Regions from separate parts of the Pantoea sp. X-Soil-ISGK-421 genome, predicted to be linked through region 1. Evidence: riboswitches for the same ligand, from Rfam matches in the RefSeq annotation. Region 1 holds a riboswitch; each other region holds the start of a gene.
What was found. A riboswitch is a leader RNA that binds a small molecule or an ion and turns the genes downstream of it on or off. The one in region 1 is predicted to bind thiamine pyrophosphate.

Region 1 (3,707 bases):
CAAGTGCAATGTAAGATGGGCGCAGCGCCAGAGCCCGATCCAGCTCGGCATCATCGTGCGTCGATAAACCCAGACGCAATCCCGCCTCACGAATAGCCGCCAAATCGGCCACATCAAGATCCTCTTGACCGAGGTGTACGCCATAAGCGTGGTATTTGATGGCTAAGCGCCAGTAATCATTGATAAACAAGCGGGCGCGATACTGTTTGCCGAGCGCAATCGCCTCGCGTACGGCATCTTCTACCTCATGATCCTCGCAATCTTTAATGCGCAGCTGAATGGTGCGCACACCGGCTTCCAGCAAGCGCGCGATCCAATCCACGCTATCAACAACGGGATACAGCCCCAATTTTGGCGCTGTGGCAGGAAAGGCGTCGGTCATACATTGTCCTCTTTAAGGGTATCGGCAGCGTGATAGAGCTCGCCGCCACGATGGCGGAAGGCATCCGACATTTGCGCCATACCCATTTCAATCGGCTGAGCTTCAGCCTGTTGGCGGGCGGCAAACTCACGCACTTCCTGAGTAATTTTCATCGAGCAGAATTTCGGGCCGCACATCGAGCAGAAGTGTGCCACTTTTCCCGATTCCTGCGGCAGAGTTTCATCGTGATAGGCGCGTGCGGTGTGCGGATCGAGCGCCAGATTGAACTGATCTTCCCAGCGGAATTCAAAACGCGCTTTCGACATCGCATTGTCGCGGATCTGCGCACCCGGATGACCTTTCGCCAGATCTGCCGCGTGTGCGGCTATCTTGTAGGTAATTAGGCCTTGCTTCACATCTTCTTTATTCGGTAAACCGAGGTGCTCTTTCGGCGTCACGTAGCACAACATCGCACAGCCAAACCAGCCAATCATGGCGGCACCGATACCGGAAGTGAAATGGTCATAACCGGGGGCGATATCCGTGGTGAGCGGGCCAAGTGTGTAAAACGGTGCTGCGTGGCAGTGCTCGAGTTGTTCAGTCATATTGCGACGGATCATCTGCATCGGCACGTGTCCAGGACCTTCAATCATCACCTGCACATCATATTCCCAGGCGATTTTGGTCAGTTCACCCAGCGTATGCAGTTCGGCAAATTGCGCCTCATCGTTGGCATCCTGAATCGAACCGGGACGCAGGCCATCGCCAAGCGACAGGGCCACATCGTAGGCGGCGCAAATTTCACAAATCTCGCGGAAGTGCAGATAGAGGAAGCTTTCGGTGTGATGTGACAAACACCATTTCGCCATAATCGAGCCGCCGCGCGACACAATACCGGTCAGACGTTTGGCCGTCATCGGCACGTAGCGCAGCAGCACGCCAGCGTGGATGGTGAAGTAGTCGACACCTTGTTCCGCCTGTTCCAGCAGCGTGTCGCGGAAAATCTCCCAGGTGAGGTCTTCCGCAATTCCATTTACTTTTTCCAGCGCCTGATAAATCGGTACCGTACCGATCGGCACCGGGCTGTTACGCAAAATCCATTCACGCGTTTCATGGATATAGCGGCCGGTGGAGAGATCCATCACGGTATCTGCACCCCAGCGCGTTGACCACACCAGCTTCTCCACTTCTTCTTCAATTGACGAACTTACCGCCGAGTTACCGATGTTGGCATTCACTTTTACCAGAAAGTTACGACCGATGATCATCGGTTCGGTTTCCGGATGGTTAATGTTGCTCGGGATGATGGCACGGCCGCTGGCCACTTCCTGACGGACAAATTCCGCGGTGATATTGTCCGGCAGATTGGCGCCAAAGCTGTAACCGGCATGCTGCTGTAGCAGCACTTCACCACGAATACGCTCGCGGCCCATGTTTTCACGCAGCGCAATAAACTCCATCTCCGGCGTGATGATGCCCTGACGTGCATAGTGCAGTTGAGTAACGCAGCGACCCGCTTTGGCACGGCGCGGTTGTGGCAGATGCTCAAAGCGCAGGTGATCGAGCCCTTCATCGGCCAGACGTTGTTGGGTGTAGCGTGAACTCAGCTGGTGGATGGTTTCGCTGTCGCCGCGTTCTTCGATCCAGTCGGCGCGCAGCCTGGCGAGTCCCTGATGTACATTGATCGCCGCTTCAGGATCGCCGTAAGCACCGGCAGTGTCATAGACCGGTACCGCTTCATTCTGTTCGTACTGTGGATTATCTTTGCTGCCGCCGATGTGCGTCGGGCTCAGCTGTATCTCGCGCATCGGTACACGAATATCCGCGCGGCTGCCGGTGATCCAGATGCGTTTCGAGTTAGGGAAAGCGGTTCCCTGCAGGGAATCGATAAATTCTTGTGCCTGGGCACGTTGTTCACGACGAGAGGTTTTAACAGCAGACATAGCAATTTTCCTGTGAAAGTTGGAAGTTGCTTGTCCAGAGTTCGGAAGGAGTAACAGAAACGATGCTGGGCGCCAACGTACATCGTGCTGATGATGTCTACTCTTGTTCCCTTCGCAGGTACTAACCTGATCAGGTTCCGCGGATCCCGAATTAACGGTCTCAGCCCCATTGGGCACTCCGACAAGTTGATGTTTTACGATATAAGCTACTTTGCTTGCTATTTCACGCCTGGGCAGTGCTCGTGACCGTCACGTACTACGTGTACGCTCCGGTCCCTGCGCGCTGTCCGAGCGTGAACTCGCTGCGCACGCTACGCTTATATCGCAAAATTTGACTCTTTATTGTCGTTAAAGAAGACATTAAAAAAGCCCTTTCAGCATAAGAGGGCTTTTCTGGAATAACAAGTTTTTTACAACTGAAGGCATTCAGGCCGGGCGGGCAATGATGCTGTCGTTGGCAACCGGCAGTCTTGCGAGCTGATTATCCCATGCGAGTTGCACCAGTTTATCTTCAAGCGTGAAGCGCGACTCCAGCACTTCACCGACTTCAGAGAGCGCCGTTTGAAAATCTACGCAATTATCGTCGTTGATAGCTTGCTGCAGGTGGCTGTCATAGAGCTGCATCATGTGGTCTGTATTCGCCTCGAGTGCCGGATAGATCTGCGCAGCAACCATCAGTGGGTTATCTCCCTGCATCTCGCTGATGATGTGTTCATACACGCTGAAATGACCGGTTGAAAGGTAGTCCACCAGATTGTGGCAGAAGGCATCAAGCGCCTGTTCATCCAGCGTGGTTAACGCATCTTTTTGCGGCTTCATGCCAACAAGCTCATAGTACGTGACGAGCAACTGTCTGCGGGCACGCAACCATGAATCAACCAATTCATTTCCGCCGCCTACACGCTGTGTCAGGTCATCTAACTGGTTAAGCATATGGGGCTCCAGGTAGGTTATAGTTGTTTATTACACACTTAATATTAGGGTTTCAGCGTGCGGTTTGACGCTAAGGACAACGATTAAGATGCAACGTGAGATCTCAAGCTTAGACGCTGGATGGTGGATTGTCAGCCATGAGCAAAAACTTTGGTTGCCGCAAGGCGAGTTGCCGTATGGCTTATCCATTGAGTTTGGACTCAGTGGTAGCAGCGGTATGTTAATTGGCGAATGGCAGGGCGAGAATGTCTGGCTGGTACGCGAATCGCGTCCGGACAGCATGGGCTCAGTGCGCCAACTGATTGATGAGGATGTGGGCCTGTTCCAAATTGCCGGGCGTGGCGTGCAGTTGGCGGAGTTTTACCGATCGCATCGCTGGTGCGGCTATTGTGGCCATGAGATGCACATCAGTAAGCGCGAATTTGCCTGTTTGTGCAATCACTGTCGCGAACGCTATTACCCGCAAATTG
Region 2 (3,707 bases), 2.4 Mb from region 1:
GGAAGAGCTGAATAAGCGTGATGCCTACGAAGTGCTGATCGTCGGCAGCGGCCCAGCGGGCGCAGCAGCGGCCATCTACTCGGCACGTAAAGGTATTCGTACTGGCCTGATGGGCGAGCGTTTCGGTGGCCAGGTGTTGGATACCGTAGATATCGAAAACTATATCTCTGTGCCGAAAACTGAAGGCGCTAAGCTCGCCGGTTCTCTGCGTGCCCACGTTGATGATTACGACGTGGATGTGATTGATACCCAGAGCGCCATCAAGCTGATTCCAGCGGTGAAAGAGGGCGGTCTGCACGCGATTGAAACGGCATCTGGCGCGGTATTGAAATCTCGCAGCATCATCATTGCCACCGGCGCACGCTGGCGCAATATGGGCGTGCCGGGTGAAGAGCAGTATCGCACCAAGGGCGTGACTTACTGCCCACACTGCGACGGTCCGCTGTTTAAAGGCAAACGCACCGCGGTCATTGGCGGCGGTAACTCTGGCGTGGAAGCGGCTATCGATTTGGCAGGCATTGTTGAGCACGTTACGCTGCTGGAATTTGCCAGCGAAATGCGCGCCGACAAAGTGCTACAAGACAAACTGCGCAGCCTGAAAAACGTCGATGTGATTCTGAATGCACAGACCACCGAAGTGAAAGGCGACGGCAGCAAAGTCACCAGCCTGACGTACATCGACCGTAATAACCAGACCAGCCACGAAATCGCGCTGAGCGGTATCTTCGTGCAGATTGGTTTGTTGCCAAATACCACCTGGCTGGAAGGTGCGGTTGAGCGCACCAAAATGGGCGAAATCATCATTGATGCCAAGTGTGAAACCAGCCTGAAAGGCGTGTTCGCGGCCGGCGACTGCACCACGGTGCCGTACAAGCAGATCATCATCGCCAGCGGTGAAGGCGCGAAAGCCTCACTCAGCGCCTTTGATTATTTGATTCGTACCAAACCGGCTGAATAAGTTTTTGCGATAGCCACGCAACAGCCCTGCAATCTGTGTTGCAGGGCTTTTTTTATATATGGATGTTGCTAACCCAACCAGCGTTTTGCTTCGGCATCACTGATATCGCGGTAATACACCTTGTTCAGATATTCGCCGCATCGTTTACAACGCGCTTCAATGTGAGTGGAAAAATAAGTTCTGCCGGTGGGAGAAATCGCGCCCTTGCGGGATATTTGGATGTTGTGCCATTTATGCGCATGTGGAATAAAGCTGAAGAATTTTAATTTCATTATCGCTACCGGAATCGAGTGGGCGGGGTTTCTCTTCAAATCCGGAGGGCTATTAGGCCGTTTTTTGCGCAAAATGAGCTTGATATTTATCAAGTTGAAATGAGTCTTGTCTCAAATGATTGGTTTTTAATTGGCACTCAACAGCGCCACTTTCATCACATCGGCTGATTTACAAGCTTCAACGCTGCCATTATCCTGTCTGCGGCATGAAGCAACACCTGCATGCTATGACTCGGGGTGCCCCTGTAAACAGGGCTGAGATACACCCGCTGACCTGATCTGGATAATGCCAGCGTAGGGAAGTCAGATGCCTGACCGCATTCGCCTTCTTGATCGCCGGTTGGGAGCCTTATGAAAAAGCCTGACCTTCTTTCCCCTGCGCAACTCGCGCACTCACTGCAACTGCTGCGTCAGCAAGCGCCACTGGTGCACTGCATGACGAATGACGTGGTGCAAACCTTTACTGCCAATGTGCTGCTGGCGCTGCAAGCCTCGCCTGCGATGGTGATCGATCCTGAAGAGGCGGCACAATTTGCGGGTTTTGCCGATGCGTTATTGATTAACGTCGGCACGCTAACGCGCAATCGTCGTGATGCCATGTTAGCGGCGGTGCAAGCCGCGCAAAGCGCAGGCACGCCGTGGACGCTGGATCCGGTGGCGGTCGGCGCATTAACGCTGCGCACCGCCTTCTGCCAACAGTTGCTGAGCCTGCAACCGGCGGCGATTCGCGGTAATGCTTCAGAAATTCTCGCCCTGGCGAACCAGGCAAGCGGCGGACGCGGTGTGGACAGCCTGCATCATGCGGATGCTGCGCTAAGTGCGGCCCAGCAACTGGCAGGTGATTACCAAACCGTTGTAGCGGTTACCGGTGAAGTCGATTACGTCACTGACGGTGTGCAAACGCTGGCCATTCCCGGTGGCAGTCCGCTGATGACGCGCGTGGTGGGCACAGGTTGCGCGCTGTCGGCGGTGGTTGCCGCCTTTAGCAGCTTACCGGGCGATCGCCTGCAACATGTCGCTGCGGCCTGCCGCGTGATGTCGCTGGCCGGTGAGCTGGCCGCGCGTAAAGTCGAAGGGCCGGGCAGTTTTGTCGCCGCGTTCCTTGATACGTTGTGGACGCTGGAGGTGAATGCATGAAACGCATCAACGCGTTAACCATTGCTGGCACCGATCCGAGCGGCGGCGCGGGTATTCAGGCCGACCTCAAAGCCTTTTCCGCGCTGGGCGCTTATGGCACCAGCGTTATCACTGCGCTGGTGGCACAAAACACCTGCGGCGTGCGGTCGGTCTATCGCATCGAACCTGATTTCGTTGGCGCACAACTCGATTCGGTGCTGGATGATGTGCGCATCGATGCCGCTAAGATTGGCATGCTGTCAGAAACCGCGATTGTCGAAGTAGTGGCAGAGCGGCTAAAACGGGCCCGTTTGCCGTTTGTGGTGCTGGATACGGTGATGATCGCCAAAAGCGGCGATGCGCTGCTGTCGCCGGATGCGGTAGCCAGCGTGCGCGAATTGCTGCTGCCGCAGGTGTCGCTGATCACGCCAAATCTGCCGGAAGCCGCCGCGCTGTTGGGACGCGTGATGGCGCAGGATGAGAAAACCATGTTGCAGCAGGGCGATGCGCTGCTCGATCTTGGCTGTGAAGCGGTGCTGATGAAGGGCGGACATCTTAGCGATGCCGAAAGCCCGGATTGGCTGATTACCCGCGACGGACGTCAGCGCTTTACCGCGCCACGTGTTAACACGCGTCACACGCATGGTACGGGGTGTTCGCTGTCGGCGGCGCTGGCCGCATTGCGTCCGCGTCATGATGATTGGGTGACGACGGTGGCAGAAGCCAAAGCCTGGCTGCAGCAAGCGCTGCTGCACGCCGATTCGCTGGAAGTAGGAAAAGGCATTGGGCCGGTGCACCATTTCCATCAGTGGTGGTAGGGCGTAACGCCAGATTGCCGCTTTTTCATTGCGCATCCGTCTGAAAAATGGAGTCAGCAATTTGCCTGCCTGGTGCATTCCGGTCCAGGCTGTTGGGGGCGAATCGGCAACGGCCGGTTCCAATCCAGCCATTTATCAGGAGCGAACATGACGGACATCGAACAGTTATTGGGCAAAGAAGCGGACAGCCTTCTTCAACATCGCTGCATGACTCTTCCAGCGGATAGCCTCTATTTACCCGGCGCGGATTATGTCGATCGCGTCATGATCGACAACAATCGCTCTCCCACCGTATTACGCAATATGCAAACGCTGTACAACACCGGACGTCTGGCGGGCACCGGCTATTTATCGATTCTGCCGGTCGATCAGGGCGTTGAGCACTCAGCGGGCGCCTCCTTTGCCGCCAATCCGGCCTATTTCGATCCGAAGAATATTGTTGAGCTGGCGATTGAAGCCGGCTGTAACTGCGTGGCATCCACCTATGGCGTGCTGGCCTCGGTGGCACGCCGCTATGCGCATCGCATTCCGTTTATGGTGAAG
Region 3 (3,707 bases), 450 kb from region 1:
AAAGAACAAGCCCACCCAGAACGGGCTCACCTGTACTTCGCGCGTCAGGAACAGGCTCAGCGTCGGTGCCTGTAATGCACCGGCCACGCCGGTCATAAACGACACAGCCATAAATGAGAGATAGACCGGATTGACGCGGCGTTGGCGCGTTAACAGCGATTTCATGCAGAAATCCCTTTGCGGTTAAAAATGGGTAGAGAAAAGAGGGTAGAAGATTCTACAGCAAAACGAAAAAAGCCAGCAGATAAAGCGCTGCTGGCGGTGAAAATGCACCCTACTCAGAAAAGGTTCCACATTGGCGGAACCGCTGTTAGAGCGCCATTCATTGCTGAATGCCTCCCGCTCTTCCATTGCCGGGCAGTATGCCTCTAATATGAGGCAGGAAAAACTGAGCGATTCTGAGAAGGAGTTCCCCTTTTATGTCCTCTGCACGTCTGCAACAGCAATTCATCCGCTTATGGCAAAGCTGCCAGGGCCAGGATCAGGAAACGACCTTGAACGCGTTGGCCGAACGGCTGCATTGCTCGCGTCGGCATATGCGTAACCTGCTCAACGCCATGCAAGGTGAAGGCTGGCTGATTTGGCAGGCGGAAGCGGGACGTGGCAAGCGCTCAATGCTGAGTTTCTGCTACACCGGCTTGGCACTCCAGCAACAGCGTGCCGAGGATCTGCTGGAGCAGGATCGTATCGATCAGCTAGTACAGTTAGTGGGCGATAAAAATCAGGTGCGCCAGATGATCGCGGCACATTTAGGCCGTAGCTTTCGGCAAGGCAAACACATCCTGCGCGTGCTTTATTATCGTCCGCTGCCTAATCTACTGCCCGGTTCGCCGCTGCGCCGTTCAGAAACCCATCTGGCAAGGCAAATTTTCAACGGTCTGATGCGTATAAATGAGGAAAAGGGGGAAATCGAGCCCGATATTGCGCATCACTGGCAGCAAACCTCACCGCTGCACTGGCGCTTCTTTCTACGCCCGGCGATTCGTTTTCACCATGGCCGTGAACTGGAGATTGACGATGTCATTGCCTCACTGGAACGCGTGCGCAGCCAGCCGCTGTTTTCACATATCGAAAAGCTGCATTCGCCCGCGCCCTGGACGCTGGATATCCATCTTAGTCAGCCCGACGATTGGTTACCATGGCTGCTGGCAAGCGTCAGCGCGATGATCCTACCGCGCGAATGGCCGACCCTACGTCAGTTTTCTCGCCAGCCGATTGGCACCGGGCCTTACAGCGTGGAGCGTAATCAGCAGACACAGCTGAGAATTGCCGCCTTTGATGACTATTTTGGCTATCGCGCGCTGATTGATGATGTGTCGATTTGGGTGCTACCCGAGATCAGCGATGAACTGGTGTATGCCGGGGTAAAACTGCAGGGCGAAACCGCGGATGAAAAATCGGAAGAGAGTCGACTGGAAGAAGGCTGTTATTTTCTGCTGTTCGATCAGCGTTCTGCCTTGGGCCGCGACGCGCATTTCCGCCGCTGGGTGAGCTATCTGTTCAACCCCATCGCCTTATTAAATCATGCTGGCGTTGGCTATCAGCGTTACTGGTTCCCGGCCTATGGCCTGCTGCCGCGCTGGCACCATCGCCGCGATCTCACACCTGCCGACAAACCGGCAGGATTAACCCAACTAACGCTGAGTTGGTATAGCCATCACGTCGAGCATGAAGGCATCGCCAACGCGTTGCGCCCGCTGCTGGCACAGCACGGTGTGGAGTTAATCACGCGGGAGGTGAGCTACGAAGTGTGGTTTGAAGGCAAAAGCGAAAGTGACATTTGGCTCGGCAGCGTCAACTTTACCCTGCCGCTGGAGTACGCGCTATTCGCCCAACTGTTCGAGCTACCGCTGATGCATCACTGCATCCCGATTGATTGGCAAGGCGATGCGGCGCGCTGGCGGCAGAAAGATTTACCCCTTGCTGAATGGAGCAAACAATTGATCGACAGCGACTATCTGCACCCTCTTTTTCATCATTGGCTGCTGCTGGAAGGTCAACGCAGTATGCGTGGCGTGCGACTGAATACACTCGGCTGGTTTGATTTCAAATCGGCCTGGTTTGCACCGCCGGAGCTGTAAATAGGTGACCATAAATGGCGACCCTACGTTTAAAGAACGCGGTTTCGTAGGGTACGCATTCATGCACACCGAGCAGAATGGAACAAGACTTCCGGCCCATGATCCTTTCACGCTGTCCTATAAATGACTAGAATGAGCCGTTCTCAACGGGGTGCCTTGATGTCAGGGCTGAGAGAAACCCGTCGAACCTGATCCGGCTAATACCGGCGTAGGGATTTGAGATGTATCACTCCTCAGATCCTTTGCGACTCAACTTATCTTCTCCTCAAGGAGCGCAAAGTGTTAAACAAAGTTCTGCCTGTGTTGCTGCTGGTTGCTGTACCGGCTTTCGCAGCCAAACCGATTCTGACCGTTTACACCTACGATTCATTCTCTGCCGATTGGGGTCCCGGCCCGGCGGTGAAAAAAGCCTTCGAAGCGCAGTGCGACTGCGAGCTGAAGTACGTGGCGCTGGAAGATGGCGTGTCACTGCTCAATCGCGTGCGAATGGAAGGCAAAAACAGCAAAGCCGATGTGGTGCTGGGACTGGATAACAATCTGGTGCAGGCGGCAGAGAAAACCGGCCTGTTTGCTAAAAGCAGCGTCGATACACACGCTTTGCAGCTGCCGGATGGCTGGCATAACGACACCTTCATCCCGTTCGACTATGGCTACTTTGCCTTCGTCTACGATAAAAACAAGCTGAAGAATCCGCCCAAAAGCCTAAAAGAACTGGTCGAAAGCCCGGAAAAATGGCGCGTGATCTATGAAGATCCACGTACCAGCACGCCGGGCCTTGGCCTGTTGCTGTGGATGCAGAAAGTCTATGGCGAAAACGCGCCTGACGCATGGCAGAAGCTGGCACAAAAAACCGTTACCGTTACCAAAGGCTGGAGCGAAGCTTACGGTCTGTTCCTGAAAGGCGAAGGCGATCTGGTATTGAGTTACACCACGTCTCCGGCTTATCACATCATCGAAGAGAAGAAAGAGAACTACGCCGCGGCCGAATTCAGCGAAGGCCACTATTTGCAGGTGGAAGTTGCCGCACAACTCGCCAGCAGTAAACAGCCCAAGCTGGCGCAGCAGTTCATGCAGTTTATGGTTTCTCCTGCCTTCCAGCAGACCATTCCCACCGGCAACTGGATGTATCCCGTCATCAAAAGCGATCTTCCTGCCGGTTATCAAGCGCTACAGGTGCCCGCTAAAGCGTTGCAATTCACGCCAGCCGACGTGGCCGACCATCGCGCCGCATGGATCAGCGCATGGCAACGCGCCGTTAGCCGCTAATGCCAGGTTGGTTAATTCCCGGTTCGCTCACCGCGCTATTGCTGTGCGCGGTAGCGCTGCTGGCGTTTGGCGCCTTGGTGATGGTTGCACCGGCCACCGACTGGCGCGCGCTGCTCGACGACAGCTATCTGCATCATGTGCTGCTGTTCTCGTTTGAGCAGGCGTTGCTCTCAGCGCTGCTGTCGGTGCTGCCCGCGATTCTGCTGGCACGCGCGCTCTATCGTCGCCGTTTCCCTGGCCGCAATCTGTTGCTGCGCCTGTGCGCCATGACGCTGGTGCTACCGGTGCTGGTGGCGGTGTTTGGCTTGCTTAGCGTTTACGGTCGCAGCGGCTGGCTGGCGCAACTGTGCGCGGCCCTCG

Region 2: linked by a shared signal. The riboswitch ahead of thiM (hydroxyethylthiazole kinase) and the one ahead of thiC (phosphomethylpyrimidine synthase ThiC) in region 1 are both predicted to bind thiamine pyrophosphate.
Region 3: linked by a shared signal. The riboswitch ahead of thiB (thiamine ABC transporter substrate binding subunit) and the one ahead of thiC (phosphomethylpyrimidine synthase ThiC) in region 1 are both predicted to bind thiamine pyrophosphate.

What each region holds. Positions count from the first base shown of each region.
Region 1 is NZ_AP035979.1:285,463-289,169, forward strand. Features, by position in the region: gene thiE (thiamine phosphate synthase) at 1-382, opposite strand, end outside; gene thiC (phosphomethylpyrimidine synthase ThiC) at 379-2,304, opposite strand; TPP riboswitch at 2,395-2,495, opposite strand; gene AC6I8K_RS01305 (Rsd/AlgQ family anti-sigma factor) at 2,731-3,237, opposite strand; gene nudC (NAD(+) diphosphatase) at 3,326-3,707, shown strand, end outside.
Region 2 is NZ_AP035979.1:2,670,056-2,673,762, reverse strand. Features, by position in the region: gene ahpF (alkyl hydroperoxide reductase subunit F) at 1-958, shown strand, start outside; gene AC6I8K_RS12450 (hypothetical protein) at 1,027-1,230, opposite strand; TPP riboswitch at 1,454-1,548, shown strand; gene thiM (hydroxyethylthiazole kinase) at 1,582-2,367, shown strand; gene thiD (bifunctional hydroxymethylpyrimidine kinase/phosphomethylpyrimidine kinase) at 2,364-3,164, shown strand; gene fbaB (class I fructose-bisphosphate aldolase) at 3,312-3,707, shown strand, end outside.
Region 3 is NZ_AP035979.1:738,536-742,242, reverse strand. Features, by position in the region: gene AC6I8K_RS03315 (MFS transporter) at 1-165, opposite strand, end outside; gene sgrR (HTH-type transcriptional regulator SgrR) at 420-2,081, shown strand; TPP riboswitch at 2,219-2,314, shown strand; gene thiB (thiamine ABC transporter substrate binding subunit) at 2,361-3,347, shown strand; gene thiP (thiamine/thiamine pyrophosphate ABC transporter permease ThiP) at 3,347-3,707, shown strand, end outside.